Regions from separate parts of the Aliiroseovarius sp. CAU 1755 genome, predicted to be linked through region 2. Evidence: riboswitches for the same ligand, from Rfam matches in the RefSeq annotation. Region 2 holds a riboswitch; the other holds the start of a gene.
The links. Region 2 has a riboswitch for cobalamin ahead of cobW (cobalamin biosynthesis protein CobW). Riboswitches for the same ligand answer to the same signal wherever they lie in the genome.
Positions count from the first base shown of each region.

Region 1: linked by a shared signal. The riboswitch ahead of ACXYMP_RS15615 (DUF4198 domain-containing protein) and the one ahead of cobW (cobalamin biosynthesis protein CobW) in region 2 are both predicted to bind cobalamin.

Region 1 is NZ_JBTLRH010000004.1:83,238-98,843, forward strand. It holds gene ACXYMP_RS15565 (DUF7507 domain-containing protein) at 1-2,648, opposite strand, end outside; gene ACXYMP_RS15570 (type I glyceraldehyde-3-phosphate dehydrogenase) at 2,912-3,916, opposite strand; gene ACXYMP_RS15575 (CDP-alcohol phosphatidyltransferase family protein) at 4,109-4,744, shown strand; gene ACXYMP_RS15580 (ABC transporter substrate-binding protein) at 4,741-5,946, shown strand; gene ACXYMP_RS15585 (ABC transporter permease) at 5,955-7,658, shown strand; gene ACXYMP_RS15590 (ATP-binding cassette domain-containing protein) at 7,651-8,283, shown strand; gene ACXYMP_RS15595 (energy-coupling factor ABC transporter ATP-binding protein) at 8,352-9,002, opposite strand; gene cbiQ (cobalt ECF transporter T component CbiQ) at 8,989-9,777, opposite strand; gene ACXYMP_RS15605 (cobalt ABC transporter permease) at 9,774-10,364, opposite strand; gene cbiM (cobalt transporter CbiM) at 10,361-10,978, opposite strand; gene ACXYMP_RS15615 (DUF4198 domain-containing protein) at 10,989-11,774, opposite strand; cobalamin riboswitch at 11,898-12,110, opposite strand; gene ACXYMP_RS15620 (cation diffusion facilitator family transporter) at 12,328-13,242, shown strand; gene ACXYMP_RS15625 (MFS transporter) at 13,313-14,482, shown strand; gene ACXYMP_RS15630 (M10 family metallopeptidase) at 14,517-15,606, opposite strand, start outside.
Region 2 is NZ_JBTLRH010000001.1:68,425-84,030, forward strand. It holds gene cobO (cob(I)yrinic acid a,c-diamide adenosyltransferase) at 1-106, opposite strand, end outside; gene ACXYMP_RS00400 (TsoY family (seleno)protein) at 215-1,420, opposite strand; gene ACXYMP_RS00405 (hypothetical protein) at 1,593-1,907, shown strand; gene ACXYMP_RS00410 (GNAT family N-acetyltransferase) at 1,904-2,377, opposite strand; gene cobN (cobaltochelatase subunit CobN) at 2,374-6,072, opposite strand; gene ACXYMP_RS00420 (hypothetical protein) at 6,137-6,298, shown strand; gene ACXYMP_RS00425 (GNAT family N-acetyltransferase) at 6,306-6,758, opposite strand; gene cobW (cobalamin biosynthesis protein CobW) at 6,755-7,840, opposite strand; cobalamin riboswitch at 7,872-8,077, opposite strand; gene smc (chromosome segregation protein SMC) at 8,279-11,734, shown strand; gene ACXYMP_RS00440 (YbjN domain-containing protein) at 11,805-12,272, shown strand; gene ACXYMP_RS00445 (lytic murein transglycosylase) at 12,337-13,524, opposite strand; gene cbiB (adenosylcobinamide-phosphate synthase CbiB) at 13,573-14,490, opposite strand; gene ACXYMP_RS00455 (threonine-phosphate decarboxylase) at 14,487-15,434, opposite strand; gene ACXYMP_RS00460 (DUF1636 domain-containing protein) at 15,431-15,606, opposite strand, start outside.

The DNA of each region.
Region 1 (15,606 bases), on a different contig from region 2:
AAGACGATCTGATCGCCCGCTGTGACCGGCGTGCTGAACCCAGCGGTATTCGCGGTCTTCTCGACATTGATGCCGGGTGCTGCGGTATAGCCCGTGGTCGCCGTGCCGGGTGTTACGGGTGGCAGGCTGCCACTGACCGGCGTGCCGGTCGCGGTTGCGCTGTTGGCAATTGCGGTTGCCGTATCGGCGGCCGAGGTCAACGCGGTCACGTCCGACGCCACCAGCGTATAAGTCGCCGTGAAGGTCGCGGTGCCGCCGGGCGCCAGCGTTGTGCTGTCGCTGGTGGTCCAGACAAGATCAGCACCGGCATGGGCGGCACCGTCAAAGGTCGGCCCCGTATCCACAGGGGCCACGCCCGAGATATCCACGTTGCCCGAGTTCGTCACCACGACCTGATAGTCGACGGTGTCGCCAATCGCAGGCGGGTTGGACAGGTTGGTGGCCGGCACGGACTTCGCAACGCTCAACTCTGGCGCGGCGGTGTAGCCCGTCGTCGCGGTGCTGGGCGTCACCGGAGGCAAGGTGCCAGAGGTCGGCGTGCCGGTGCCGGTTGCGCTGTTGGCAATCGCATTGGTCGGGTCTGCCGCACTGGTCAACGCGGCGACGTCGGCGGCCACAAGCGTATAGGTCGCGAAATAGGTCTTGGCCTGGCCCGGCACCAGCGTCGTGCTGCCAACCGTAAACCAGAACAGATCCGCCCCGGCATGGGCGTTGCCGTCAAAGGTCGGGCCGGTATCAACCGGAGTTGCCCCGTCGATGTTTACGTTGCCGGTGTTGGTGACGACCACCTCATATTCAATCGTGTCGCCCGCAACGGGTGGGGTGGACAGGTTGGAGGCAGCGACACTTTTCGCCACGCTCATGCCGGGAGCTGCGGTGTAACCTGTCGTCGCTGTGCTTGGCGTTACCGGCGGCAAACTGCCAGAGGTCGGTGTGCCGGTCGCACTTGCGCTGTTGGCAATCGCGTTGGTCGGGTCTGCGGCACCCGTCAGTGCCGTCACATCTGCCGCCACCAAGGTATAGGTCGCCGTGAACGTCGCCGAGGCGCCGGGGGCCAGCGTCGTGCTGTCGCCCGTCGTCCAGCTTAGATCAGCACCCGCATGGGCGGCACCATCAAAGGTCGGGCCGGTATCAACCGGGGCCACGCCAGACACATCCACGTTGCCGCTGTTGGTAATCACCACCTGATAGTTAATCGTGTCGCCCGCCGTTGGCGGTGTCGACAGGTTGGTAGCTGGCACGGACTTGGCAACACTCAAACCCGGCGCGGCGCTGTATCCGGTCGTGGCCGTGCTGGGCGTCACGGGGGGCAGCGTTCCGTTTGCAGGCGTGCCGGTTGCTGTCGCGCTGTTGGCTATTGCGTTCGTCGGATCGGCCGCACTGGTCAACGCCGCCACATCTGCCGCCACCAAAGTATAGGTCGCCGTGTACGTGGTCGTATCGCCCGGTGCCAGCGTCGTGCTGCCGCCCGCCACCCAGGTCAGGTCGGCACCCGCATGGGCGCTTCCGTTAAAGGTCGGGCCGGTATCGACGGGCGCCACACCCGAGATGTCCACGTTGCCGGTATTCTCAACCACAACCTGATAGGCAATCGTGTCACCCACCGATGGTGGGTTTGACAGATTGGTCGCCGGGACGGTCTTGGTCACCTCCAGTTCGGGGGCGGGAACAAAGGTGTTGGTCAGAACGCAGGTCACATCCTCGGCATCCCCCAAAGCCAGACCATCCAGCGGGTTGCTGTCCGCGCCGCCCGAACAGGTGGCCGTTAAGGCGTAGTTCGGATCATTGGTTTCTGAAATCGTGTATGTGCCAACCGGCACCGTGACATCGGTGACAGCGGCAGACCCGGTGACACCGCTGCCGGATGCTGTGCTGCCGTTTGTGTAAGACAAGGTGAAGTCACCCGGCACAGCGGACCCGCCAAGCGAGTTATCAACAACCTTCTCAAGTGTAAGCTCAGGTGAAATATCCACGGTGATGGACGCGAGCGAGAATTGAACACGCGCATTTCGTGTGCCTTCAACATCGTCCATGATGATCGAGAAAGATGTCGCCGGCGTATCCAACGTGAAAGTCGCAGACTCATTTGTCGGGTTATTACCGCTGGCGTTTGCCAAGAAGCTTCCGACGGCGCCCGAGGCGATCAATCGGCCGCGCTGATCGTCGGCGGCTGACAGCCAAGGGGGGCGCGGTCCGACCAGCGGGTAAATCTCGATGGTAGGTGAAGTCCATGTGCCCGGCACGTTTGCTGCAAAGGAATCCCGTGGCGCTGTGCCGTCCATATCGTCAATATCTTCGAAGATGGCCCGATCCAGCAGAAACCCATTCGTTGTATAGGTCATAATCGCGGAACGGTTACACGCGGAACGGCTCTGACTGGGAAACAGTGTTATGCGTCCGGCACCACTAATACTGGCGCAGGACGTGTTCTGAGGCGAAACAGTGACTGTGATCGAATTGCCGTTGCCGTCTTCAAGAACAGCAGTGAAGTTGTTGGGCACGGAGGTAAGGGTAAAGTCGGAGGCATCCGCTTCACCCGCAAACGACGCGATCATGAACATGGCCAGCAGGGCTGTCTTTACCGCAGCGGCCGCGCGTGCGATCGGCTTGAGCCACGTGCTCGTCAGTCTGTCCCGGAACTCATTCATCTGCTCACAACCTCGAAACTGCGCGTTTTGCTGTTGGCTTCTCGTCGGTCCAACTGGGTTGTAGTGGCGACCACTATCGACAGAACACACCTCTACCCGCCAAAAACTATTCGCTTTTAGGAATTGTTAGTTAGAAAACTCTACCTAAACAACAGGCAGATTAACCATTGTTCACGTTCTCTGCATAATAGAGCTGGGTGTGGACAATTGCCCACACGTCAACCAAAGCCGAAATTCGGCTCGAAACAACGGTTTTTGTGAATTTAGCCTGCGTTTGCGATCATCCGCGCCACATCCAGCATCCGGTGCGAAAAGCCCCATTCGTTGTCATACCAACCGAAAACGCGCAAAAGCCCGCCTCCAGAAACCGAGGTCTCAGGCCCCGACAACACAAGGCTTTCGGGCCGCATCCGCAGGTCACTGGACACCAAGGGTTCCTCGGTCCAGCCCAGAACATGGCCAGTTGCGGCGGCTTTCAGAATATCGCGCGCCTCATCCGCCGACACCTCGCGACGGGTGCGCACGGTCAGGTCGATGGCTGAAACACTGGCGGTCGGCACCCGGATCGCCCGCGCTTCGATACGACCCGCCAGATGGGGCAGCACCTCGCCCACCAGTTCATGCGCGCTGGTGGTGGTTGGCACCATCGACAAGGCCGCCGCCCGCGACCGCGCAGGATCGGCACGCGGCTTGTCCACCGTCGGCTGGCTGCCGGTGTAACAATGCACCGTGGTCATATGCCCGCCGATCACGCCCAGCTCGTCATCCAACAGCTTCAGCAAAGGTGCCAGCGCGTTGGTGGTGCAGGATGCGTTCGACACGATCTTCTGCCCGGTCAGCTTATCCTCGTTCGCACCCAGAACGATTGTCACGTCCGCCTCGTTCGACGGGCCGGAAATCAACACATTGCGCGCGCCGGCCTGAAGCCCGCGTTCCGCCACCGCCCGCTTGCCCGCCATGCCGGTGCATTCCAGCACCACGTCCACATCCGACAGGTCCATCGTGCTGATGTCGGATAGGCCATGAAACGGGATCACCGTGCCATTGATCGACAACCCGCCCTCGACCGGCTCAACCTGACCCGCAAAGGGGCCGAACACGCTGTCGTATTTGAACAGATAGGCGCAGGTGTCCAAGGATTCGATGTCATTGATGAACGCGACCTCGAAATCCGACGGCGTCACGGACAGGATACGCAGGATCGAGCGGCCAATGCGGCCAAAGCCGTTCAAACCGATACGGATTTTTCTGCTGGAAGCGGGGGACATCAGAACCTCGTCGATTGGGTGATGGGTTTACAGAACGCGAAAGCGGGGTCAGGTGCAAGGGTCGAAAGCGCGCGCGCGCGCAATGACATCCTCTCACGATTTCGTAAGCCGGATGGACGGATGGGGGCGTTCCGGTCCACATATCCAAACAAGCAATTCCCGCGCGACTGCGGGGAGGGGAAAGGGCCGCAGATGCTGGACGCCTATGCACGCAAACTGATCGACCCGCCGCTGAACGTGGCCGGGCGCGGACTGGCACGTCTGGGCATCGGTGCGAATTCGGTGACGCTGGCCGGGCTGGGCTTTGGTGTGGCGGCGGCTGGCGCGGTTGCGATGGGCGCTTTTGCGGTGGGTTTGTGTCTAATCCTTGCCTCGCGCCTGGCCGATGGGCTGGACGGCGCAGTGGCGCGCGCAACGCACAAAACCGACTTCGGCGGCTACCTTGATATCGCGTCGGATTTCTTTTTCTACGGCGCGGTGCCCTTCGGGTTCGTGCTGTTTGATCCGGCGGCCAACGGGGTCGCGGGGGCGTTCCTGCTGTTGTCCTTCTATGTGAACGGAGCCAGCTTTCTGGGCTATGCAATCCTCGCCGAGAAAAAGGGCATGGCCACCCGCGCGCAAGGCATCAAGTCGCTGTATTACTCAAACGGGCTACTGGAGGGCACCGAGACCATCGCCTTCTTCGTCCTTCTCTGCCTTCTGCCAACATATTTCGCGCCGCTCGCCTACCTGTTTGGCGCGCTCTGTTTTGCCACCGCCACCTTACGCGTCTGGGGCGCGTATCAGGCATTCGCCATCCCCCCGTCCGACCAGAAAGAGACCTCATGAAACACCTTGCCCTTGCCGCCGGCCTCACCTTGGGCGCGCTGACGCAACCGGCCCTATCAGACCCTAATCCAGCCGATTGGGCGGGGGTCAAGGCCGAAGCCCACGGCCAAACCGTCTATTGGAACGCTTGGGGCGGGTCCCCCACGACGAATGCGTTCATCGACTGGGTGGGCGATCAGGTCAGCGGGCGGTTTGGCGTGACGCTGGAGCATGTGAAACTCACCGACACCGCCGACGCCGTCACCCGCGTGTTGTCGGAAAAGCAAGCAGGCAAGGATGATGACGGCGCGATTGATCTGATCTGGATCAACGGGGCCAATTTCGCGTCGATGAAGGAAAACGGGCTGCTGTTCGGCCCCTTCGCGGAAGACCTGCCCAACTGGCAATATGTCGATGTCGAAGGCAAAACCGTGCGCACCGACTTCACCGTTCCTGTTGAGGGCTATGAGGCCCCATGGGCCATGGCGCAGGTCGTGTTCATGTATGACACGGCGGATATTTCGACCCCCCTGCCCTCGGCCGCTGAAATTCTTGACTGGTCCAAGGCCAACCCCGGCCGCTTCACCTATCCTCAGCCGCCCGATTTCCTTGGCACTACCTTTCTGAAACAAATGCTGGTTGAACTGGTGGATGATCCCGCCGCGCTGGCCGCCCCCGTGTCCGACAACACCTACGCCACCGTCACCGCGCCGCTGTGGGACTTCCTCGAAGACCTCACCCCGACCCTATGGCGCCAAGGCCGCGCCTATCCCGCCAACGGGCCGCGCCAGATCCAGCTGATGAATGATGGCGAGATCGACCTGGCGATCAGCTTTTCACCGTCCGAAGCCTCGACCGCCATAGCCAACTACGAACTGCCCGCCACCGTGCGCACCTTCGTGCTGGACAAAGGCACCATCGGCAACGCCTCTTTCGTGGCGATCCCGTATAACTCCGGGTCCAAGGCAGGAGCGATGGTGACTGCCAACTTCCTGATGTCGCCCATGGCGCAGGCCCGCGCGCAAGACCCCGAGGTGTTGGGCTATGGCACCGTGTTGCATGTCGGCGCCCTGCCGCCCGAGGATCGCGCGCAATTTGACGCGCTGGACCTTGGCATCGCCACCTTGACACCCCAGCAACTGGGCGATGTGCAGGACGAACCGCACCCCAGCTGGATGACCCGCATTTCTGATGACTGGCAGACCCGATACGGTGTGCAATAGACCCTGATATGGCCCAATCCCGCAGATTTCCCCGCCTGCCGCTGTTTCCGGCGCTGACCGTTCTGGTGCTGCTGGGGCCGGTGGCGGCGGGGCTGTGGGGCACCTTGCTGCCAGCCTTTGGCCACCTGCCTGCCGCGGGGCTGTCCGGTCCGTCGCTGGACGCCTTTCGCGCGCTCATCGACTGGCCCGGCTTTGGTCCGGCGGTGCGGCTGTCTGTGACAACCGGGCTGGCCGCTGCGATCCTGTCGCTGGCGATCACCGCGCTGATCCTCGCGGGCTGGGCAGGCACACGCGGCTTTCGCATCCTTGAGCGCTTGCTGTCGCCCTTCCTGTCCGTCCCCCACGCCGCCGCGGCCTTTGGGCTGGCCTTCCTGATCGCCCCGTCAGGCTGGATCGCGCGCCTGTTTTCGCCGTGGCTGACCGGCTGGGACCGCCCCCCTGACGTGCTGATCCTGAACGACCCATGGGGCCTGTCCCTGATCGCAGGAATGGTGATGAAAGAGGTGCCGTTCCTGCTGCTCATGTCCATCGCCGCCCTTGGGCAAATCGACGGACGCCGTCGCATGGCGCTGAGCCAAAGCATGGGCTACGGCCGCATCTCGGCGTGGATGTTCGCAATCTTCCCGGCGGTCTATGCCCGCATCCGTCTGCCGGTGCTGGTGGTTCTGACATGGTCAATGTCAGTGGTGGATGTCGCAGTGATCCTTGGCCCATCGACGCCCCCGACCCTATCGGTGCAGATCGTGCGCTGGATGTCGGACCCGGACCTTGCCTTCCGCCTTCAAGCTGCCGCTGCTGCACTGGTGCAACTGGCGCTGGTCATCGGTGCCGTCGGGTTGTGGTTCGCAGGTGAAAAACTGGTCGCCCACCTTGCCTGCAGGCGCATTGAGATGGGCCACCGCGGCCATTACGACCGCCCCCTGCGGCTCACAGGTTTTGCCCTTGGCACCGCGATCTCGGTCGCGCTGCTGTTGGGGCTTCTCAGCCTTGCCATCTGGTCCGTCGCGGGGTTCTGGAGCTTCCCCGACCTTGCCCCCGACCAACTGACCGCCCGCAACTGGATACGTCACTATTCCGGCAGTCTGGGCGCGTTTTTCGAAACCATGTTGATCGCCAGCATCGCCGTCGCCATCGGCTTGGCCCTTACCATCGGCTGTCTAGAGACCGAGCATCGCCGCAACCTGCGCCTGACCCAGCGCGGCATGTGGCTGATCTATCTGCCGCTGATCGTGCCGCAAACCGCGTTTCTGCCGGGGCTGCAAACGCTGTTTCTAAATTTCGGGCTGGATATGGGCCGCGCACCGGTGGTGCTGGCGCATCTGGTGTTCGTCCTCCCCTATCTGCGCTTGTCGCTTGAAGGGCCATGGCAGGCATGGGACCCGCGCCAAGCCACCGTTGCCGCCGCCCTTGGCGCAAGCCCTGATCGCGTGCTGTGGCGCATCCGTCTGCCGATGCTGCTGGCCCCGCTTTTAACGGCCATCGCGGTTGGTGTCGCGGTGTCGGTCGGGCAATACCTGCCCACGCTTCTTGTGGGTGGCGGGCTCATTGAAACCCTGACGACCGAAGCCGTCGCGCTGGCATCCGGTGGCGACCGCCGCGCCATTGGCGTGTTTGGCCTGATGCAAACTGCCGCCGCTTTGGTGCCATTCGCGCTGGCTTTGGTCCTGCCCGCCCTGATATGGCGCAACCGAAAGGGGCTGTTGCATGGCTGAGGGATTGCACCTGAACAAAGTAAAGATCACGCATTTGGGCCAGCCCCTGATGTCGATCGACACCCATGTCGCCCCCGGCGAAGTTGTGACCATCATGGGGCCGTCGGGCGTAGGCAAGTCTACCCTGCTTTCCGCCATAATAGGCACTCTTTCACCCGATTTCACGCTGTCCGGGCAAATCCATCTGAACGGGCGCGACCTGACCGCACTGCCGCCGGATGAGCGCTGTGTCGGCATCCTGTTTCAGGACGCGTTGCTGTTTCCGCACCTGTCGGTGGGGGCAAACCTTGCCTTTGGGCTGGCGCAGGGCGGCACACGGGCCGAGCGTCGCACGAAGATAGACACCGCACTGGCCGAGGTCGGGTTGGACGGTTTTGCCGACCGCGACCCCGCGACCCTGTCAGGAGGACAACGCGCACGGGTGGCTCTGATGCGGATGTTGCTGTCAGATCCCCACGCGCTGTTGCTGGATGAGCCATTTTCAGGGTTGGACGCAGAGCTGCGCGACCAAGTGCGCCAACTGGTCTTTGACCATGCCAAAGTGCGGGGATTGCCGGTGCTGCTTGTCACGCATGACGACGCGGATGCAAAAGCGGCGGATGGTCCGGTTGTTCGGCTGGAATAGGGTCGATAGGGCATCGCCCGACCATGGGGGCGAACGGGCGCTGCCCGGTCTGGCGACCGGGCGGAGCACTAAAGCCGCGACAAAACTCCGCCATCCAGCCGATACCCATCCGGCGCAATTTCGGCCCGGAACTCCGGGTCATGGCTGACCAACAACATCGCCTGATCCAACCCTTTCAGGATCGCAACAAGCCGCGCGTAATTGTCCGGGTCCAGCGCATTTGTCGGCTCGTCCAAGATCAGCACTTCCGGCTCCATCGCCAGCACCGTCGCAAGCGTCACCAGGCGTTTCTCGCCCCCCGACAGCTTGTGCGTCACGCGGTCGCGCAGATGGGTCAGGCTTAGGCGTGCCAAAATGTCATCGACGATCACCACCGCCTCGTCACGCGATTTGCCCAGATTAAGCGGCCCGAAGGCGACATCCTCGGCCACGGTGGGGCAAAAAAGCTGATCGTCTGCGTCTTGGAACACAAACCCGATCCGGCGGCGCACTTCGTGAAAATCCGCCTCGGCCGAGCGGGGTTTGCCGAAGGCGGTGATCGTCCCCTGCGCCGGATGCAAAAGCCCCATGATGATCTTTAGAAGCGTGGATTTCCCCGCGCCGTTGGGTCCAACCAGCGACAACCGTTCGCCCGGCTCAAGCCGCATCGCCGCACCCTGCAAGACCGGGTCCAGACCGGGATAGGCAAAGTGAATGTCTGTTAGCTCAAGCAGCGGCATACGCGACCTCGGCCCAGACAAGGGCCGCAAGGGCAGTGCCAAGTGCTGCGGCAAACAGCAGATCGGCGCGGCTCAGGCGGAAATCCTCTAGCAGCACGATGCGGCCAGAAAACCCCCGACATTTCATCGCCGCCAGAATACGTTCGGACCGTTCGATTGCGCGCACCAGCATCATCCCCACCAGATAGCCATAGCTGCGATAGGTGTGCCAGTTGGTGCCGGGCCGAAACCCGCGCAGCTTCATCGAGGTGCGCAGGCGTTGGTATTCCTCGCGCAGCACGTCGATATAGCGGATGGTGAACATCATCAGATGCACCAACCGCTCGGGCGTTTTCAGCGCGAACAGGGCATGGCCCATCGTCACCGGCTCCATCGAGCCGACCAGCGTCATCACTGCCAGAATCACCGCGTTGGCCGTCAACGCGATCTCGGTCGCGCGCCACAGGCCTTGCCACGTGGCCTCGAACCCCCACACCGTCACAAACGGCGTGCCGGGCACCGTAAAGGGCAACAGGAACAAGGTGAAGATGATGAACCCGTCCATCATCGCCATGCGTTTCAGTGTTTTCTGGATCGGCAAGCCCGAGATCGCGAGAAGCCACATCGACAGAATCAGTGCGCCCGACAGAACGCGCAGATCGCTCAGCCCAACCACGGTCACGGCATAGATCACCGTCATCACGATCCGCATCCGTGGATCAAGCGACGACACCGCCGCCCGAAGCGCGCCAAACCCTGATAGCGGCTTGTGGTCCGAGGTCAGGACATAAGTCATTTGCCAGCCCCCAGCTTGCGCCGCGCGGCGATGTAGAAGCCCAGACCGAACAGGCCGAAAATATAGCCTATTCCACCCAAAACGGACTGAAAATCCGATTTGTTCTTGAACGCTGTCAGCTCTTGCCGGATCGGGCGCAGCTCGTTGCGCAGCATGGTTGCGATTTCGGCGCGGGTGGCGTCGTTCAGACCTGCCGTCCCGCTCTGCATGGCTTCCGGCGCCCCCGCCAGAACCGACGCGGTTGCCGATGCTCCGGCCGCCCCCTGCCCCATCAGTTGCGCAACCTCGGCCCCCGGCAAGATGGCTTCGGCCACATGCCCGGCCCCAAGGTCGGCGCGGAAGACATGGGTCACGGGTTGGATCGGTGTAAAGACAAAGAACCCGTCATCATCGGTCGTGGTTTCGCCCAGCTTGGTGCCGGTATCGTCAAACACCTCAACCAGCTTGTTCACAGCCATGCTGCCGTCGGACATGCCGATCTCGCCCTCGATATCCTGGCCGGACGGGAAGACGCTGGCGATGACGTTATGGGCCAGCGCGGGCACAGGGGCCAACAGCGTGGCGATCAGGATCAGAGCGCGGATCATGCCAGCCCCCCTTTCGCGCCGATGAACAGTTCAGGTTTCACCCGGCGCGCCAGATAGATAGCGGCGCCGGACAACAGCGCCTCGATCACGATGACCGGGATATGGGCGATGAAGACCAGCTTGGCGGCGGGGATGAATTCATCGCCCGAAAGTCCCAGTGAAAACGCAACGGCCAGCGTGGTGGCGGCTATTGCAAAGCCGCCGCCGATGCCGCCCCAGATCGCACCCTGCATGGGTGATCCGCGTGATACCAGACGCCCGAAGATCAGGCCCGCCAGCACCGCGGGGCCGGCAATATTCACCGCGTTCACGCCCAGAACGGTCAGCCCGCCAAAGCCAAAGAACACCGCTTGCAACAATAGCCCGACAAACAATGCCGGGAACGCCGCCCAGCCCAGCACCAGCCCGGCCAACCCGTTCAGGATCAGATGGACCGAGCTTGGGCCGATGGGCACATGGATCAGCGAGGCGACAAAGAAACTGGCCGACAACACGCCTGCCGCCGGAATCCGTTCCAGCGGCAAGTGTTTCAGGCCCATGGCAATTCCGCCGATGGCGACGACGGCGCCGCTGATCAGCACGGGGTTTGACAGCGCGCCGTCTACGATATGCATGGCAGCCGCCTCACTTCATGTCCTCGGCGCGGATCCAGATCACGGCGTCTTGCGACAGTTCCTTGCCCTCGTGCTCAGAGGCCAAACCAGACCCTAACGCTGCGAAACCCCAGTATCCGGCCCTGGGAATGCCGAAGGTGAACACGCCGTTTTGATCCGCGATGGCCACAACTGCACCGCCCTGCATGGGTTGGGCGGTGGGGTCGGTTGTTGCGAAAGCCTCCAGATCCGGCTCTGCCGCCATGTATTCCACTTCAATCTCGGCCCCCGGCACGGGTTTGCCGTCCGCCAGCACCTGACCCGAGAAGGTGGACCCCACGATCACGTTGTAGGGCTTGTTCAGCGGCAGGATTTCCGTCGGCAACCCAACCGGCTGATCCCAATCGGTGGGCAGCGTGTTGCGGTTCAGCACGACCTTGGCAATCTGCTGAATAAAGATATCCTCGCTTTCCTCGTAATAGGGCGCGGGGATCGTGACGACGACGTAATCGCCCGAGCGTTTCACGGGAATGGTGGCGCGATAGGCCGCCGCCTCGTTCGACGCGCCTTTGAACGTCGCAGGCTCCAGCCGATCGGACAGATCAACCTTGTCGCCATTATGCACCATGAAGAATTCCTGCGGCGCGCCCATGTCCATCACATGGCCGTTTTCAAACGGGTGCCAGAAGATCAGGCCCATCGGCACATCGCCGGGGCGGTCGATCATCGCGTCGTCGGTGTAGTTCAGTTGGAAATGCGCCGCGGCAGCAGCGGGAAGCAAAGCGGCCAAAGCGGTGGCCAGTAGACAAGTTTTCATGTCGTCCTCTTAGAGTTCACAGGCAAAACGCCTGCATTCAAGAAGGAACAACGGGGATAATGGCTCGGGAGGGTCTGGTGACCGCCGGGCCAGACGCTCACCCCGGCGTCCGGTAGGTTGTGGGCAGATGCCCAGCGTCCGGCAGGTCTCCTGACTCGCGGGTCTTGGCTTGGCTGGCCTTCCCGGGACGCATCCCAGTGGCATTGTCAGCTTCGCTCGCCGCTCACAGTTGCGGGGGCAGTTACGGGATTGGCGCCTTTTGGCTACACCTCACCGTATTCCCTATTACTACCGCGGCGCCTTTGCGCACACGGAACCGATCGCACGACGTCCATGTCAGATCGACCGCCCCCGAGTCAAGCAAATGCACAGGGGTCCGCGGGTCGCAGACGCGTAGTGGAGCGTCGCAAGACCCAGTAACCTATTGAAAAATTTTTACTTTTTCGAAGCAAATATTTGGATGGTTCAGATATGGCAATCACGCCAATTGATCTTCGCAAACAATCGCCGCACTGTGCGCAACCAACAGCGGTCAACCAAGCGAAGGGCACCCATGTCACACCACGGCGCGCACGACCATCACACCCATGATGGCCATAACCATATCCCAAAGAACGAGCGCAAGATCGCCATCGCCGCCGCACTGACCGGGGGGTTCATGGTCGCAGAACTGGTGGGCGGGCTTCTGTCCGGCTCGCTGGCGCTGATCGCCGATGCGGGCCATATGCTGACCGATTTCGCGTCGCTGATGCTGGCGTGGTTCGCGTTTCGGCTGGCCCGGCGGCCCGCCGATTGGAAGCGCACCTATGGGTTTGATCGGTTCTCGGTGCTGGCGGCCTTTGTGAACGGGCTGTCGCTGTTCCTGATCGCCGCCTGGATCACGTGGGAGGCGATTGAGCGCCTGACCGCCCCGGTCGAGGTGCTGGGCGGCACGATGCTGATCATCGCGGTGCTGGGCCTTCTGGTGAATATCGTCGCATTTCTGGTCCTGACACGCGGCGAAGGCGACAATTTGAACGTCCGCGCCGCTGCTTTGCATGTGGCGGGGGATTTGCTGGGGTCGGTTGCCGCGATCGTGGCCGCACTGGTCATTCTGGCGACGGGCTGGACGCCGATCGACCCCATCCTGTCGGTCGTTGTGGTGCTGATCATCCTTCGCTCGGCGTGGAAAGTTGTGCGTGAAAGCGGGTCTATCCTGCTTGAGGCCGCGCCCGATGGGTTTGACCGGCGCAAGGTTGCAACCGATCTGGAGGCCCTGCCCGGCGTCGACAGCGTGGCGCATATCCATGCGTGGTCCGTCACCCAGGAACGCCCGATGGTGACGATGGAGGTCACGCCAGCCCCCGGAACGGACCCGCAAGAGGTCAAGACCCGTGTCAAAACCCGTCTGCGCGAGGCGTTCAGCATCGAACACGCCACCGTCGAGATCAGCAATGCCACCGTCCCCGCCGAAGCATCGCGGGGGTAAAACGCCCTATTTGGCCTGCTTAGTGTCTGTTTCCCGCAAACCCCTTCGCCCGATTGAACCGAGGTAACCAATGCCACCCCCCCCTGCCCCAGCCCTCCACGCCGCGCGCAACGCCGTGATTGCGATGTTCGTGCTCAACGGCGCGCTGTTCGGCATCTGGGCGTCGCGTATCCCCACAGTCGCGGGCAAACTTGCGCTGGACCCGAAGGATCTTGGGGCGCTGTTGCTTTTGATGGGGGCCGGGGCCATCGCGGCATTCCCGCTTGCGGGGCGTTGGGTGGATCAGCACGGCGCTGCACGCGTGACCGTGTGGCTAGCGGTGGGCTATGCGTTGTCGCTGTTGCTGATTGGCCTTTCACCCAACCTCTTGTCGATTGCGGTGGCCCTGTTTTTCTTCGGGGCAACCCATGGCGGCATGGATGTTGCGATGAACAGCTGGGCTGGCGCGGTCGAACGCCACCTGCCCCGCCCGATGATGTCCCGGTTTCACGCGACCTGGTCACTTGGCGCGGGGCTTGGCGCGGCGTCGGGCTATGCGGCGATCAAGCTCGGATTGCCCGTTTCGGCGCATGCAGTGCTTGCTGGGGGCGCCGTGACGGGCCTTTCGCTCTGGCTGGCAGCTGGACCCTCTAAATCTGCCCAATGGGCGCCTAACCCGGCCCACAGCGCCTCTCGCGGCCCATTTCTGGCGTTGCCCAAGGGGTCATTGCTGCTGGTCGGGCTGACCGCCATGTGCGCGTCGCTGGGGGAAGGGGCGATGGCAGATTGGGGGGCGATCTTTCTGGTCACGACGACCGGCGCTTCCGAAGCCGCGGCCGCTTTCGGCTATGCGGTCTTTTCCGTGGCCATGGTTGCCATGCGACTGGCCGGAGACCGCGTGACCCTCCATCTGGGGCCCGTGCCGACCGCGCGCCTTGCCGGAGTGATCGCAGCATCTGGCGTGGCTTTGGCCATCAGCGTTGCAACCTATCCTGTTGCGTTGGTCGGCTTTGCGCTGATGGGGGTCGGCTATGCGGTGATCATGCCATTGGCCTTCAGCCGGGCCACCAGCGACCCGGACCTGTCGCCGGGCAAAGCGGTCGCCGGGCTTGCAACGTTAGGCTATGGCGGTCTGCTGATGGGGCCGCCGGTGATCGGGTTCATCGCGCAGGCAAGCTCACTCCGGGTGGGCTTTGTGCTGCTTTTGGCGCTGTCCGCCCTGATCGTGGTGCTGGCCCCTGCCCTTGCACGGCGCGACTAAGCCCCGCGCGCACTCGGTAGACCCCTGATATCGCTTAGTAAAACGAGATATCGTCGACCAGGCTCATCTTGTTGCGCACGTCCTCGACGATCAGTGTATCGCCGTTGCCCAGTTCAATATAGACATCGCCGTTCTTAACTTTTGCCTTGTTTTTCATGAGCTTATGCGCGCCCATACCCTTTGGCAGCAGATCGCGTTCAATAAAGATCCGGTCGTTCTGACCATCGCGGAAGTCCTTGATCCGATCCTTGCCGCCATTGAAATAGAACCGATCAGCACCCTTGCCGCCTGTCATCCAGTCAGAGCCTGCACCGCCATAGAGCGAGTCCTTGCCCCTGCCGCCGTATAGCGCGTCATTGCCGGTCCCGCCAAACAGCCCATCATTTCCTTTGTAGCCATACAGCCGGTCACCTGAATCTTTTCCGGACAGCGTGTTGCCCGCCGCATTTCCTTTCAGCAGATCCTTGCCGTCGCCGCCCCGCACACCTTCGATCCGCGAGTAGGTGTCACCATAGGCACCACCGCGTCCCATGCCCTTGGCCAAGTTCACATAGATGGCAGCTTTTGTGCCGGAATAGTCAGCAAAGTCAAAGCCATCCCCGCCAAACAAATCGTCCAGACCCGGGCCGCCGATCAGCACATCCTTGCCGTTGCCGCCCGCAAGCGTGTCGTCACCCGCCCCACCGATCAGCGTATTGGCGCCGGTGTTGCCGATCAAAACATCATCGCCCGAACCACCCTTGGCCCGTTCGATCACTGTGCCATAGGCAATCACAAGGTTGCCCTTCTCGCCCATCACACTTGACGCCTTGCCGATGCGCAGGTCGATCCGCTGATCGCCGCTGTAGTTCGAGAAATTGAACGTATCAAAACCGCTGGAATCGTAGACGGTCATCGCGACGTTGCTTTCACCCGCGAAATCACCAGCCGGCCCGTCGGCGTTCGAGCCATAGCCATAGGTGGTCGAGCCCTTGTTGGCCCCCTTCCAAGTGCCATACAGCTTTTGAATGGCGGCGACATCGGCAATCATCGGCGTCAGGACATAAGCGAAAGAGGCGGACACATACGGATTTTCCGACTGCGAGAAATAGGACATGACGGTCTTTTGCCAGCTGTCATTGGCG
Region 2 (15,606 bases):
GGACGATGATCAAGCCCTTTTTGTCGGTCTTGGTCGCCATGATCTTATCGCGGGCGGCTTTCTTCTTGGCCATCTTCGAGGCGTGGCGGTCGGGGTCTACGGTCATGGTATCCTCATGAATTGCTCGCCCGTCACTGTGCGGGTCATGAAGACCAGATGCAAGAGAGGGCGCGCCGTTTCAGGCACGCCCCCAATCATTTCAGCGGAGTTCAGGTCACTCGGCAGGCACAGCCTGTGGTGTCGCGCGCCCGAAATGCTGCTTGTTTAGGCGGAAGACCATGGCAACCATGGCAAACTGGAAGGCAATCGCGATCGCCGTCACAATCCAGTAAACCACCGAGTACTTGTCCACCACGCCAGCTTGCACCAGCCCCGCATTCACGAAGAACTGCGTCAGCACCGACAAGGCTACACCGGGGCAGACCAGCGCATAGGATCCTGGCGAGGTTTCACTGCCAAGAACGTAGCTTTTCCAGTATCCATGGCGGGCCAAGACAACCAGACCCATCAGACCGAACAGCACCTGAATGGTCAGCAACCGGGCCAAGAAGACCATGGTTTCCCCAGCGGTGACATGCGCATCAAAGGTGGCGTGCAGGCCGTGGCTCTGGCGCAAGGCCATGATGCCAAGAACAGTCATCAGCGGGATCACGATCAGAAGCGTCGGCGCGGTTTCTTTCGACGTGCCGTAGTGCAGCATCGAACTGAATGCCGTGAACAAGGCCAGCGCACCATAGATGATTGACGCCATCCCGAAGAATGTGGACCCAACCAGCGAGACACCGACGACGACCGAGTTTGTGCTCATCGCAGCAGGCGCCGAGAAACCGACCGCGATCATCGACAGCGCGAAAGCCGGCAGCATCTGGGCAAAGCTGTTATGTGCGGTGACGTCGAAGACGCCCCCCTTGGTCAACACGCGGCCAAGGAAATCACCGATATAGATCAGCGCCTGAATGCCGATGGCCAGAAACGCCGCCATCGCGAAGGGGAACAGGTATTCAACGATCGACCACAGGCCCGGCACGAACACCAAGCCGACGATGAACAGCGCGTTCACGCTCATCGCTAGCGCCAGTGGCATCGCCAGAAGGGTGGTTTCAGCGTTCGAGTTCTTCAGCGTCTCATAGGCGTCGGTCTTGCGAAATGCCGAGAAGGATTTGAGGTTCCAAACAAGATATTTGATGTTCAGAAACACAAAGGTCGCGATACCGGCCAGCGCAACTGCAATGGCAATCTGCAGACCGATCGAACCGGTTCCAAGGGCGGTAAAGATGTCTTCGAAGACGGGCACCGGGCGGCCTTTGTGCGGCACCCAGAACATCAGATACATGAAAAACGTGACCGTCAGGCCACCGGCGCCGACAGACGCCAGAAAGTAGAGCGGCGAATACTTGTCCGCTGGGCGATTGGCTTGCATTGGATCTCTCCATTCATATTCATATTTATGAATATTTATAGGCTGAGTCCCTTTTGAAAGCAAGTCCGAGTGTGGTCCAAGTTGTCACGCCCTCGGCCCTCGCGGAATTTCACGGTTTGTTAACCAAAACCGCTCACCATCGTGCGAAACCATCGGCGAAAGGGCCATTCAGATGCAAACCACTAGACCGTTGGTCGCGATTTTGAGTCTTGGAGTGTTTCTGGCCGCCTGCGACAGCCCCAGCCCGCAATTCATGTCCGCCGACACCAGCGTGAAGAAAGCAACCGTCGACGGCTCTACCTTTTCGATCCACCGGCGCGAAAACTTCGTCGAAGTCTATCGCACAAGCTTCGAAGCCCTGCCCCGCCTTCCCATCATCCTTACCCGCGCGCAAATCGCGATCGAACAAGCGACGGGATGCCGGGTTGTCAAAGGGTCATTGTCTGGCGATCAAGCCATCCAACGGGCCGAGATTGACTGTAGCTAGCGTTCAGGCAGTGCTTTCTCGAACCGGCATGACGTAGGGCGGTCATATCCGGGATGGGCAGTTTCGGCGGTCTTCACGAACCCAAGTTTCTCAAATATTGCGTGATTTTCGATCAGTTCGACTCGTGTCTGCAAGATAAGCCGTGCACACCCCAACGCACTCGCTCGATTTTCAGCCAGCGCGATAAGGGCTCGCGCCAATCCCTGCCCGCGCACTGATGAATCAACTGCCAACTTGCCAACATAAAGCGCCGGAGGTGTCTCGTCTGGAAGGGGCGTCAGAAACACACAAGCTGCTTCGCCGATGACCCAAACCTCTCCTTCGCGCGCCTGATTTGCGATATCGGCCTTTGTCAAACGGTGCAGCGAGCTGGGTGGATCAATCCGTCCCTCCATATTGGCAAACGCACGATGCAGAAGCGCAAGGATTGGCGCAGCGTCTTCATCAGGGTCAAACCGGCGGGGCTTCATCTGAGCGTGTCCAACCTCGCCCGTGCCGAATTGGAGCGCGGAGACCAAAGGCCCCGCTCGATCGCTTCCGTCAGGCGTTCAGCGATCTCTTTCAGCGCGGGCGCATTGTGTTCGTCGATGAAATCGCGCGTCTCGTCATCGTCGATGAATGCCGAATAGACCAGATCGAAATGATGCCCTTTCACCGCGCCCGTGGTGGCGGCGAAGGCGAACAGGTAATCGACGGTCGCGGCAATCTCGAACGCGCCCTTGTAGCCGTGGCGTTTCACCCCATCGATCCATTTCGGGTTCACGACACGTGACCGCACCACGCGCCCAATCTCGTCATCCAGTGTGCGGATCACCGGGCGTTCGGGCCGGGAATGGTCGTTGTGATAGATCGGCCGGTCGCGGCCTTGCAGTGTCGACACCGCTGCCGCCGCCCCGCCTTCAAACTGGTAGTAGTCATCGCTGTCCAGAATATCGTGTTCGCGGTTGTCTTGGTTCTGCACGATGGCCTCGACCTGACCCAGACGTGCTTCGAACCCTTCGCGGTCGCGCGCGCCTTCGGCTCCTGCGCCATAGGCATAGCCGCCCCATTCCAGATAAGCGTCAGCCAGATCGGCTTTGTTCGCCCAAAGCCGTTCGTCGATCATCGCCTGAAGCCCTGCGCCATACGCGCCGGGTTTCGACCCATAGACCCGATGCGCCGTCTCACCTTCCCGCACACGCGCGGCGGCGGGGTTAACGTCTTCCGGTTCCTCCAGCGCCTGCACGGCGCGTGCGGCACTGTCGACCAGTGATATAAGCTGCGGGAACGCATCGCGGAAGAATCCAGACACGCGCAAGGTGACGTCCACACGCGGACGGCCCAGCGCAGTGGCTGGGATCACCTCGAACCCGGTCACGCGACGGTTGGCGCCGTCCCATTTTGGCTTCACGCCCATCAGCGCCAGTGCTTGTGCGATGTCATCCCCGCCCGTCCGCATATTTGCGGTTCCCCAAGCCGTGACGAGCAAAGCGCGCGGCCAGTCGCCATGGGTTTGCAGGTGTTTCTCGATCAAAAGGTTCGCTGATTTCCAGCCCAGCGCCCATGCGGTCGGGGTTGGCACGGCGCGGCTGTCGACGGAATAGAAGTTGCGGCCAGTCGGCAGCGTGTCCAGCCGCCCACGGGTTGGCGCGCCGGACGGCGCGGGAGCGACGAATTGCCCAGCAAGGGCGGTGAGGAGCCCCGTTTCCTCGCCGGGGCCACAGGCCGCCACATTCGGGCGCACGCGTTCTTTGATCTCATTCAGAACGGCGGTGCTGGCGCTGCCCGGTGCAGGAGTTTCTCCGTCCAGAAGACGGGCGGCCAGTTGCTCCAGCCGCTCAACTGTATCGCCGTTGCTGCGCCAAGCATCATCACCAGATAGGATGTCAGGCCGCGGGCCGCCCCACGGCTCGGCCATATCGCAATCCAGCGGGTCGAACTCCAAACCAAAATCAGACGCCAAGGCCCGGATCAACGACGCGTCCCCACCTTCACCTGTTCCGCGCGGTACCCGCACCAAAGCTTGCACCAAGTCACGCTCCAACCGCCCCTCAGGCGACTGACCAAACACGTGAAGGCCATCACGGATTTGCGCCTCTTTCAATTCGCACAGATAGGCGTCGAGCTTGGCAAGATCCTGATCTTCGTCATCCCCTGCCATACCGACATCGACGTCCAGCCCGGTGGCCGAGGACAGCGTCAGAATCTCGCGGCGCAGATATTCAATCCTGCGCGGGTCAACCCCGGCGGCTTCGTAATACTCGTCCACCAGTGCTTCCAGATCGCGCAGCGGGCCATAGGTCTCGGCGCGTGTAAGCGGCGGAGTCAGGTGGTCGATAATCACCGCTTGCGATCGGCGCTTGGCTTGCGTGCCTTCACCCGGATCGTTGACGATGAACGGATAGACATGCGGTGTCGGGCCAAGCACAGCTTCGGGCCAGCATTCACCAGACAGGGCCACGGATTTCCCCGGCAGCCATTCAAGGTTGCCATGCTTGCCCATATGCACGATCGCATGGGCACCGAACGTGTGGCGCAGCCAGAAGTAAAAAGCGAGGTAGTTGTGCGGCGGCACAAGGTCGGGGCTGTGATAGGTATCCGTCGGATCAATGTTATAACCACGCGCAGGCTGCACCCCGACGACCACATTGCCGTATTCCAGAACCGACAACGCGAACGAACCGCAATCGACATCACCGGGGGTGTAGAACGGATCGGCTTCAGGCTTGCCCCAGCGCGTTTCAATCGCTTCGCGCAGTGCCCATGGCAGTTGGCCATAGCTGATCTGATACTCTGCCATCGACAGGGTTACCCCACCCGAGCGCGCGGCCCGGTCAGTCAGCCAATTGGTCGGCCCCGCCATCACGGCGTGCATCAAGGCATCGCTGTCGGCGGGTGCATCTGTGACGCGATAGCCGTTGGCGTCCATCAGGCCCAGCGCGTGCACGACTGCGGCGGGCGTGTCCAGCCCGACCCCATTGGCGAGACGCCCGTCCTTGTTGGGATAGTTCGCCATAATCAACGCCACGCGACGGTCAGCAGGTTTGGCCCGTCGCAGCTTGGCCCAGCTTGCCGCCAGATCAGCCACGAACTGCACACGGTCGCCCCGTGCGCGATAAGTGGCGATGGGGCATTCGGTGGCGTCGTCAAAGAACGCTTCGCCCTTGAAGCTGATCGCACGGGACAGGATGCGCCCGTCCACTTCGGGCAAGGCCACGTTCATCGCGATGTCGCGGGCAGACAGGCCGGTCAGACCCTCTTCCCACGCGTCTTCGCTCGACCCGGCTAGAACGACCTGAAAGACTGGCGCAGCTTGGCACCAAGGCATCTGGAAAGGGTTCGATACCCCTGACTGATGCTCGCCCTCATGCGGTGATCCGACCGCGAACGAGGTGCAGTTCAGGATCACTGACGGGGCGGCCTCGGTGAACAAATGCTCCATCGTCGCGACCGACACTGGGTCTTTCAGCGACGCGACAAACACGGGCAGAGGGTTCAGACCCTGCCTGAGCAGCGCCTTCACCAATCGGTTGATCGGGTTCAGCCCGGCCCCCTGCACCAGCGCACGGTAGAACACAATCGGCACCACGGAGGCACCATCGGTCCATTCCGCCCGCGCCGCGTCCAGATCGGCGACCCCTGCGCCGGGCCAATAGACGCCAGCACGCAGCAAGGGGCGCGCGGCTTCGGGTTTGTCGCTGCCATCCAGCATAGCGCGGGTGTAGCTCAGGAACCCGACCGCATTTTCCGGCCCGCCCTCGACCAGATAGGCCCAAAGCGCGTCATAATCCTCATCCGAAACCGTAGACAACGCCCGCAATTCCGCATCCGGTTTGTCGTCACCGGGCAACAGCGCGAGCGGGACACCCGCATCGCGCAAATGCGCCGCGTATTGTTCGGCCCCGTATTTCCAATACCCGACACCGCCCAGCACGCGGGCGATCACCAATTTGGATTTGGTCGCGCAATTGTCGATATGCAGATCAACCGACATCGGGTGCGCCAGATGCATCATGTTGGCCAGACGCAATCCGGGTGGATCGGCCATTTCAACGCGCGCCTGCGAAAGACCCGCCAATTCCGTATCTGCGGCCGAGATGAACACCACGTCGGCAGGCGTATGCCCCAGATCAACGGGTTCCTTTCCGTCGTCGATGGAACCGGGTGTGGCGGCCAGAAGATGCATGTCGCGCCCTTTGCGAATTGGTGTTATGTGACCGGGCAATCTCATGCCCAATCAAGGTAGAACGATGGACTATAAAGCAGCCGGCGCGCCCAAGCCCGCCAAAGGCACCCCGCGCCACGCCGAACATAACGCCCGTGGCACCGAGAAGAACCCGCTGAACCGCAAGGACGACAAAGCGGCGCTGTTGGCCCGGATGAAAGCCGCCGCTGAAGCGAAGAAGGGCTGAGCGTTGGTCACAGCGCCTTCTCCAAGAAGATTGAGCTGTTGGCCTCGGGGTAATCCCCAAACGGCCCGCAAATGCTGAACCCGGCGCGCTGGTAAAGCCGGTGCGCGGCATGAAGCACATTGCCAGTTTCCAGCTTCAAGGCGGCCAGACCCTTTTGGCGGGCTGTCTCTTCGATCCGCGCCAGCAGTGCCTCGCCCACGCCTTTGCCGCGCGCCTCGGTCGCGACGAACATCGACTTGACCTCGCCATAACTGCCCTTGTCGGCCAGTGCGCCGGTGCCAAGAACACTGCCCCCGTCGCGCGCCACGAAGAAAGTGATTTCGGGCACGCAGAGGTCGTCGATGTCCAGATAGAAATTATCCTCGGGCGGGAACAGTTCTTCCATCAGCGAATGACTTTGCTGAAGCAGAGCCGTTGCCCCCGGATCGCGGGGATCGCCGGGGGTGACGTCGATGGTCATGCCACCAAGGCCTTTTCAATGGCAACGCGGTCCAGCCCGGACTGGCCGATGACCACCAGACGTGTTTCACGCGGCTGGGCGCCGAAGGGCTGATCGTAATACGTATCGACACGTGGACCAACCGCTTGCAAGGTCAGGCGCATGGGTTTGCCGGTGACAGCGGCGAACCCTTTCAGGCGCAGGATGTTGTGGTCGCGGATCGTTTGGGCAACTTGCTCGGCAAACGCCGCCGGATCAGCGACTTCGGCCCGTGTCACAACAAAGCTTTCAAACGCATCATGGTCGTGGTCATGATGATGGTGGTGGTCATCGTCGTGATGGTCATCATCGTGATCATGGTGATCATCGTGATGCCCTTGCTCGTGTTGTGACAAGCGTGCGTCCATGTCATCTTCGGCACCGACACCCTGACCCAGCAACACCTCGACCGGCAAAACACCCATCGACGTGCGCACGACCTGCACACCCTTTCGCGCATCGCCGGACAGCTTGCCCACCAATGCTTGGGCCTCATCCTCGCCCAGCAGGTCAGACTTGTTCACGACGATCATGTCTGCACAGGCCACCTGATCGGCGAACAGTTCTGACAACGGTGTTTCGTGGTCAAGGTTGTCATCCATCTTGCGCTGTGCTTCGACCGCCGCAAGGTTCGACGCGAACTGACCGTCCGAAACGGCTTTGCCATCCACCACGGTGACGACGCCATCGACGGTCACGCGAGTGGAAATCTCGGGCCACTGAAAAGCGCGCACCAAGGGTTGCGGCAGCGCCAGCCCTGACGTTTCAATCACAATGTGATCGGGCGGCGTATCACGATCCAGCAGCTTTTCCAGCGTCGGGATGAAATCCTCGGCCACGGTGCAGCAAATGCAGCCGTTCGACAGCTCCATGATGTCATCCTCGGAACAGGTTTCGTCCCCGCAGCCTTTCAGGATGTCCCCATCCACGCCCAGATCGCCAAATTCGTTGATGATCAGCGCAATGCGCTTGCCGTTTGCGTTGTCCAGCATGTGACGGATCAGAGTGGTTTTGCCAGCACCAAGAAAGCCAGTGACAACAGTGGCGGGTATTTTGCTTTGCATCTTGTCCTCCAAGCCCCGTCTCCCCGACGGGTGGGTTTCATTGCGCATGGCAGGTCTCCTGGCTTTGCGGGTCAAAGCGTCCGTCCGCCTTCCCGGCCCGTTTGGGCCAGTGGCATCAGGTGGACGCTCACCGCTTACAGTCGCGGGGGCGGCTGCAGCATCGGGCCCCGGATTGGGTCACCCTCACTGCATTCCCTATTCTCCCCTGAACGGGGAACCATGCGGCCCCTGTTTGCCGTGCGAGGCTTGGCAGGGTCAAGCCGGAAACCGACCCGACACCACGCTTTGGCGGCAATGCCCGGCGCGAGGGGCGGTTCAAATGCAATATCTTGTGGATAACCCGCCGAAATCATCCATATGTCGCGGTCAGTCGTTGACTCGCCCACAATCCCCCGAAAAACTCAGTGTCTGAGAAGAATCAAAGATGAGGCAGACCGCTTGCGGTTTTCAAAACTCCGCCTGAATGGCTTCAAAAGCTTCGTGGACCCGACCGATCTGGTGATCGCGGACGGGCTGACAGGCGTGGTCGGGCCAAATGGCTGCGGCAAGTCGAACCTGCTGGAAGCCCTGCGCTGGGTGATGGGCGAAAACCGCCCGACCGCCATGCGCGGCGGCGGAATGGAAGACGTGATTTTTGCAGGTGCCTCGACCCGACCCGCCCGCAACTTTGCCGAGGTGGCGCTTCTGCTGGATAACAGCGAACGGCTGGCCCCGTCCGGTTTCAACGACAACGACAATCTTGAGATTTTGCGCCGGATCACACGCGATGCGGGCTCGGCCTATAAGGTCAACACCAAGGATGTGCGCGCGCGCGACGTGCAGATGCTGTTTGCTGACGCCTCGACCGGGGCGCATTCGCCCGCGCTGGTGCGTCAGGGGCAAATCAGCGAGTTGATCAACGCGAAACCGAAATCCCGTCGGCGCATTCTGGAAGAGGCCGCCGGCATTTCCGGGCTGTATCAACGCCGCCATGAGGCTGAGTTGAAGTTGAAGGGCACCGAGACCAACCTGTCGCGTGTTGACGATGTGATCGAACAATTGGCGTCGCAACTGGGCCAGTTGGCGCGGCAAGCCCGGCAGGCGGCCCGCTATCGCACCATCGGGGATGATCTGCGCCGCGCCGAGGGGCTGTTGCTCTATCGTCGCTGGAAAGAAGCGGACGCCGCCCGCGCCGAGGCGGAAGCCCAACTGACTGAGCGGGTGAAAGCCGCCGCTGCCGCCGAAGGTGCCGCGCGTGCGGCCAGCAAAGCCCGGCAAGAGGCCGAAGACCGCCTGCCACCGCTTCGCGAAGAAGAAGCCGTCGCCGCCGCCATCCTGCAGCGCCTTCAAGTGCAACGCGACCAGCTGTCCGATCAGGAAGCCCAGGTCCGCCAGCGGATTGAAACCCTGACTGCCCGGATCACCCAACTTTCCCGCGACATCGAGCGTGAAAGCGGGTTGAACAAAGACGCTGGCGAAACGATTGAACGGTTGGAGTGGGAACAGGCGCAGCTTGCCAAAGCGTCGGATGGCCATGACGCGGCGCTGGAAGCTGCCCATGCCGATGCGCGCGAAAGTGCGGCGATTTTACAGGAGCGCGAAGGCGATCTGTCCCAACTGACCGAAGACGTCGCGCGCCTGTCCGCGCGCCACCAATCGGCGCACCGCCTGTTGGAAGACAGCCGCAAGACGCTTGAGAAAAGCGAAGGCGAGGCTGAACGTGCCCGCGCCGCAATGGACGACGCCAAAGGGGCATTGGACAAGGCGGGGGCAGATTACGACGCGGCCAAGACCGCTGAAACCACCGCCGCAAAAGCCGCCGAAGCCGCCGAAGCCGCTTTGGTCGCCGCAGACGAGGCGCGCGCTGACGCACAGGCCCGCGAGGCCGACGCCCGCGCTGCCCGGTCCTCGGCCGAAGGTGAGGTGAACGCGTTGCACGCCGAGGTTCAGGCATTGGCGCGGCTGGTCGAACGTGATGCTTCCGAAGGCGGGCAGGTTCTGGACGATCTGCGGGTCAAGCCCGGCTATGAAAAGGCGCTTGGCGCGGCGCTGGCGGATGACCTGCGTGCGCCCGCGATTGATGGGGACGCACCGTCTGGCTGGGCATCGCTACCCGCTTATGCGCAAGCACAGCCCCTGCCCGATGGCGTCAACGCCCTGTCCAATTATGTCACGGTTCCAGAGGTGCTGGCCCGCCGGATGAGCCAGATCGGGCTGGTCAATACAGAAGACGCCACCCGTCTGCAGGCTGACCTGAAACCGGGCCAGCGCCTGGTGTCGACCGAAGGCGACCTGTGGCGTTGGGACGGGTTCCGGGCTGGGGCAGAAGATCAACCCTCGACGGCTGCCCTGCGCCTTGAACAGCTGAACCGCCTGCAAGAACTGAAACAGGATCTTGAGGAAGCCTCGGCCCGTGCGGATGGCGCACGCGCGGCCCATGAAACGCTGAAAACCCGACTGATTGAGACCACCGATGCCGACAAGCGCGCACGCGACGCCCGTCGCGACGCCGACCGCGCGATGGCGGACGCCAACCGCGCCCTGTCCCGTGCCGAAGCGGATCGCAATATCGCTGGTGGCAAGCTGGAAAACCTCGGCATGGCCCTGAAACGCCACGAGGAAGAATCCATGGGGTCGCGGCAGCGGTTGGTGGAAGCCGAACGCGGCGTGGCCGATCTGGGCGATCTGGACGCGGCGCGCGCGCAGGTCGAAGACGTCAAGATGGCCGTGGAAGCCGCGCGGATGACGATGATGGCCAAACGCTCGTCCCACGATGAATTGCGCCGCGAAGGTGAAGCGCGCACCCGCCGCTCGCAGGAAATCATCAAAGAGGTGTCCGGCTGGAAACACCGCCTTGAAACGGCGGGAAAACGGATTGCCGAGCTGGAAGAGCGCAAAACCGAAAGCGAAGCTGAGCTGGCGGAGGCGAGCGCGACCCCGGAAGCATTGGCCGCCAAACGTGACGAACTTGCCGACGCGATCGACGAGGCTGAAACCCGGCGCAAAGGTGCCGCGGACAAGCTGGCCAAGGGCGAAACTGCAGAGCGCGAGGCGACAAATGCCGAACGTGAAGCCGAACGCGCCGCCGGTGAGGCCCGCGAGGCCCGCGCGCGCGCAGAAGCGCGCACCGAGGCCGCCCGCGAAACCGTGACCTATGCCGTTGAACGCATTGCCGAGGACATGGAAACAACGCCCGACGCGCTATTGGAGAGCCTCGACGGCGACCCCGACAAGATGCCGTCAGCCGAGCAAATCGAACACGACGTGAACCGCCTGAAACGCCAGCGCGATGCCTTGGGGGCCGTGAACCTGCGCGCCGAAGAGGACGCGAAAGAGGTTCAGGAAGAACACGATACGCTGCTCAAAGAAAAGACCGATCTGGAAGAGGCGATCAAGAAGCTGCGCAGCGGCATTGCCAGCCTGAACAAGGAAGGGCGCGAACGCCTTTTAACCGCGTTTGAAGAGGTGAACGGCAGCTTTGGCAACCTGTTCAAACACCTGTTTGGCGGTGGCGAAGCGAAGCTGGTTCTGGTCGAAAGCGATGACCCGCTGGAAGCTGGGCTTGAGATCATGTGCCAACCGCCGGGCAAGAAGCTATCGACGCTCAGCTTGCTGTCGGGTGGTGAACAGACACTGACCGCTCTGGCCCTGATCTTCGCCGTTTTCCTTGCCAACCCCGCCCCGATCTGCGTGCTGGACGAAGTCGACGCGCCCTTGGACGACGCCAACGTCACGCGGTTCTGTGACCTGCTGGACGAAATGACGCGTCGCACCGACACAAGGTTCCTGATCATCACCCACCACGCGGTGACCATGGCGCGGATGGACCGCCTGTTTGGCGTCACAATGGCCGAGATGGGCGTCAGCCAACTTGTCAGCGTCGACCTGAAGAACGCCGAGGCTTTGGTCGCCTAAAGCCGGATCGTTGCGCCGGATGTGAAACCCAAATAGGGTGTGCGCAGAGCGATTTCAGGGAGTTGGGATATTGAAACCATTTTTGCTTGCCGCAGCGGCATTTTTTTCCGCAGGCTTTGCCACGGGTGCTTGCGCTGACACGATCAAGGCGTCCGAGCCGCAATCGGTTCTGGACTACTTCACCGCGATCGGAGCGCCAGCGAACCTGACCGAAGACAATGTCGGCGATCCCCTGATCGAAATCCAGTATTATGGCACCAAGTTCGCGGTGTTCTTCTATGGCTGCCGAGAGGCGAAGAATTGCGATTCGCTTCAGATGTTTTCGGGCTATACCGCTGACACCAAGATCACTTTGGAAGCTTTGAACGCCTGGAACGCAGAACAACGCTATGGGCGGGTCTACCAAGCCGAGGACGGGCGCAAGCTGCTGGAATACGACATCTACACCGGGAATGCCGGGGTCAGTTCAGACGATTTCGACGAGATGTTCGACATCTGGACGGAGCTTGTCAAAAGTTTCGAAGACGCGCTGTCCTGAGCCCAAAATCTCCTTTTGGGGCCATTTTTGCCGAGGGTCGCAATGGTGTTCGGGCTGGGACCGATCAAAGCGCCTTTAACAAGCTGGCTGTCGGCCAGGAATCGGCTGGAAGGCCAAGGCGGATCTGCTCTTGCTGAATGGCGACGCGGGTCTTGGCACCAAGGATTCCATCGACCTTTCCGACATCATGCCCACGCGCCTTCAACTTTTTTTGGAGCGATTTCATCTGTTGACCCGAGAAGGCCGGATCCGGTTTGCCCACCGTGTAGACTGGCGCGCCTTCAAGGCGTGTGGCGAAATAGGCCGCTGTCATCACGTAGACGAAGCTTTTGTTCCATTCGAAATAAACCCTGAAGTTCGGGTAGGCGATGAAGGCTGGGCCTTTGCGACCCTGCGGCAGAATGATTGATGCCTCAAGATTTGACGGACCCAAGGCCCCATGGCGCGGCTTGACGCCCAGTTGGGCCCATTGCGCAACGCTCATCTGGTGAGTCAAACCGGTCTTAGACCAGTCTAAGTTCTTTGGCACTGCAACCTCTTGCAGCCAGGGCTCACCCGCCCGCCAGCCCAGTTTGCGCAGCATGTTGGCCCCAGATAGAAGCGCATCGGCAGGGGATGTGCGCAGATCGACACGCCCGTTTCCATCAGCGTCTACACCCGCTTCGATGATATCGCCCGGCAGCATCTGGACCATGCCAATTTCGCCGGCCCATGCGCCCTTTGACGTGGAAGGGTTAAAGCTTCCGTGTTCAAAAAGTTGAAGGGCAGCAAAGACTTGCGGTTGAAACAGCTGTGGCCGTCGGCAGTCATGTGACAAGGTCATCAGAGAGTTCAGAGTGTTGAAATTGCCCTGCACCGCGCCATAGTCGGTCTCAAAAGCCCAGAAGGCAGTTAGAACACCGCGGCTGACTCCATATTTGCTTTCCATCACATTGAAAACACTTGAGTGTTTTTGCAGCATCGACTTGCCACGCGCCAATCGGTCATTGCTGATCAAACGCTGTGAGAAGTCTACAAACGGTCGCTGAAAGATGCCTTGCGCCCGATCCGCCTTCAGGGTGGCAGGATCCTGGCGAACAGAGGCGAAAAACTTGTCGACGCTCGCCTTGGTGTGCCCGCGCGAAACGGCCTCGTCCTTCATCGCCGACGTGAAGCTTTTGAACCCACCACCACACGGCACAAGCGTGCCAGCCTCGGACGGTGCGGCGCCAAGCAAAAGAGCCGCGACAACGCCCGTGAATAGATTTCGCATAGATAATCCCCCAGAACGGTAACCAGAGCACAGGTTACCTGACTGGTGTCACGTGGCAACCGCAAGAAGGATTACAAACCCCAAGAGCAACCACCAGCCGGACCACAGCATATCAACGGATTGGTCGATTTCCTTCGCGCCGATGTCGCGTGCGCCTTTGCCGTTTACCCATGGAAAGTCCTGCAGACGACCCTCATAAGACCGGGGGCCGGACAGTGCGACATCCAGGGTTGCGGCCATCGCGGCCTCGGGCCATCCGGCGTTCGGGGAACGATGCAATGGGGCGTCTCGGCGGATCAAAGGCAAGGCACCCCAACCGCGTTTGCTCGCAATGAAAAGCAAGGCCGTCGCGCGCGCCGGAATCCAGTTCATCGCATCATCAAGACGGGCTGCGAACTTGCCAAACGCCTCGTGGCGTGGCGTTCGATAGCCGATCATGCTGTCAGCGGTGTTCACCAATTTGTAGACGAACAAGCCGGGCAGTCCTGCAACAAGGAACCAGAAAACAGGCGCAACGACCCCGTCTGAAAAATTCTCAGCAGCGCTTTCGATCGCGCTTCGTGAAACTGCTGCGCCGTTCATGTCCGACGTATCCCGCCCCACGATCATGGCGACCGAGGCGCGCCCTGCAGAAACAGAGCCGCGCAGCCCATCGGCAACGGCCTGAACATGGTCCGACAGGGACCGTTGTGCCAGCAGGATGGCTGCGATGAGGATCTCGAATAACCCGCCCATGGGCAGATCAGAAATGACCCAGCCCAGCGCAGCAGCAATGACGCAGAAGGCCAGCACGCCAACCGCACCCTTGGCAAATCGGTTGGCCCCTTCATTGAAGGTCTCGTCCAGCCAGCCAACCGCGCGGCCCATCAGGACAGCAGGATGCGGAACCCGTTTCCAAAGCCAAGCAGGTTCGCCCAAAAGCGCATCAAGGATCATTGCGAGCGCAAGGCTACCGGCCAAGCTCATAGCGCGGCCTCCACCTGATCCCAACGATCAGACGCGGGCAGACCCAGCCGCAACCAGCGATCTGAATACGGGAAGATGCGCGACCAGACCTGACCGCGTGCAAACCGATCCTGCCACGCCACCGCGTCGCCCACGTCATAGAGCCGAAACAAGGTCGTGCCGCCGACCAGCTTGGCGCCTTTAGCGGTGACCAGCGCGTCAAGCCGTGCGGCGTCGCGCCCAAGCCGTTGCCGGGTCGAAGTGGCCCACGATTGATCGGACAGCGCCCGCGCCCCGATTTCCAACGCCGGCCCAGACACCTGCCACGGGCCGATAGCCTCGCGCAGCTTGTCGATCAGAAGCGGGTCACCTACAGCAAAGCCAAGCCGCACCCCTGCAAGCCCCCAGAACTTACCAAAGCTTTTCAGAACGATCACACCGGGCCGCGTCGCTGCGGCGATCAGGCTGGCAGCTGGTTCGACATCACAAAAGCTTTCATCAATCACACTAAGGGCTTGGTCATACGATGGGTCGCGCCAGAAATGCCCATCAGGATTGTTGGGGTGAACGATCACGCGCGCATCACCTACGCCAGCTTCATCGACATGCCACCCCTGCGCACGAAAAGCGGCGGCGTGTTCATTGTAGGTTGGGCCAGAAATCACGACACGCCCCACTGACTGCAACGTCGGCACACGCGCGATCAACGACGAGGCCCCGGGTGCGGCAAGAACAGCCGCGCCTTCAGGCACAGTCCAAAACGCGCGCGCCGCGGCTTCGAGTCGAGAAAACGCTGCTTGGTCCGGCAAGGCCGTCCACGCATTGGGTGAGATGTCACCAATCGGGTAAGCCATAGGGTTGATACCCGTAGACAGGTCAAGCCAACGGTCACGCTGTCCGCCATATGTGGCGATGGCGGCATCCAACCCACCACCATGGTCGCGTATGTGTTGGCGCTGCGTCATTCGTCGTCGGGTAACGGCATGTGGCGGGTTACGAAATGGCCTTTCACCGCCTGCGGCCATTCGCGGTAAGGCACCTGACCTGAGGCACTGTTGGCATGTGCCTTGGCGTAATCCACGACGCCCTGCGCGGCCTCGACCGTTGGGTCGAATTTGCCCAATGTATAGGCCAGTT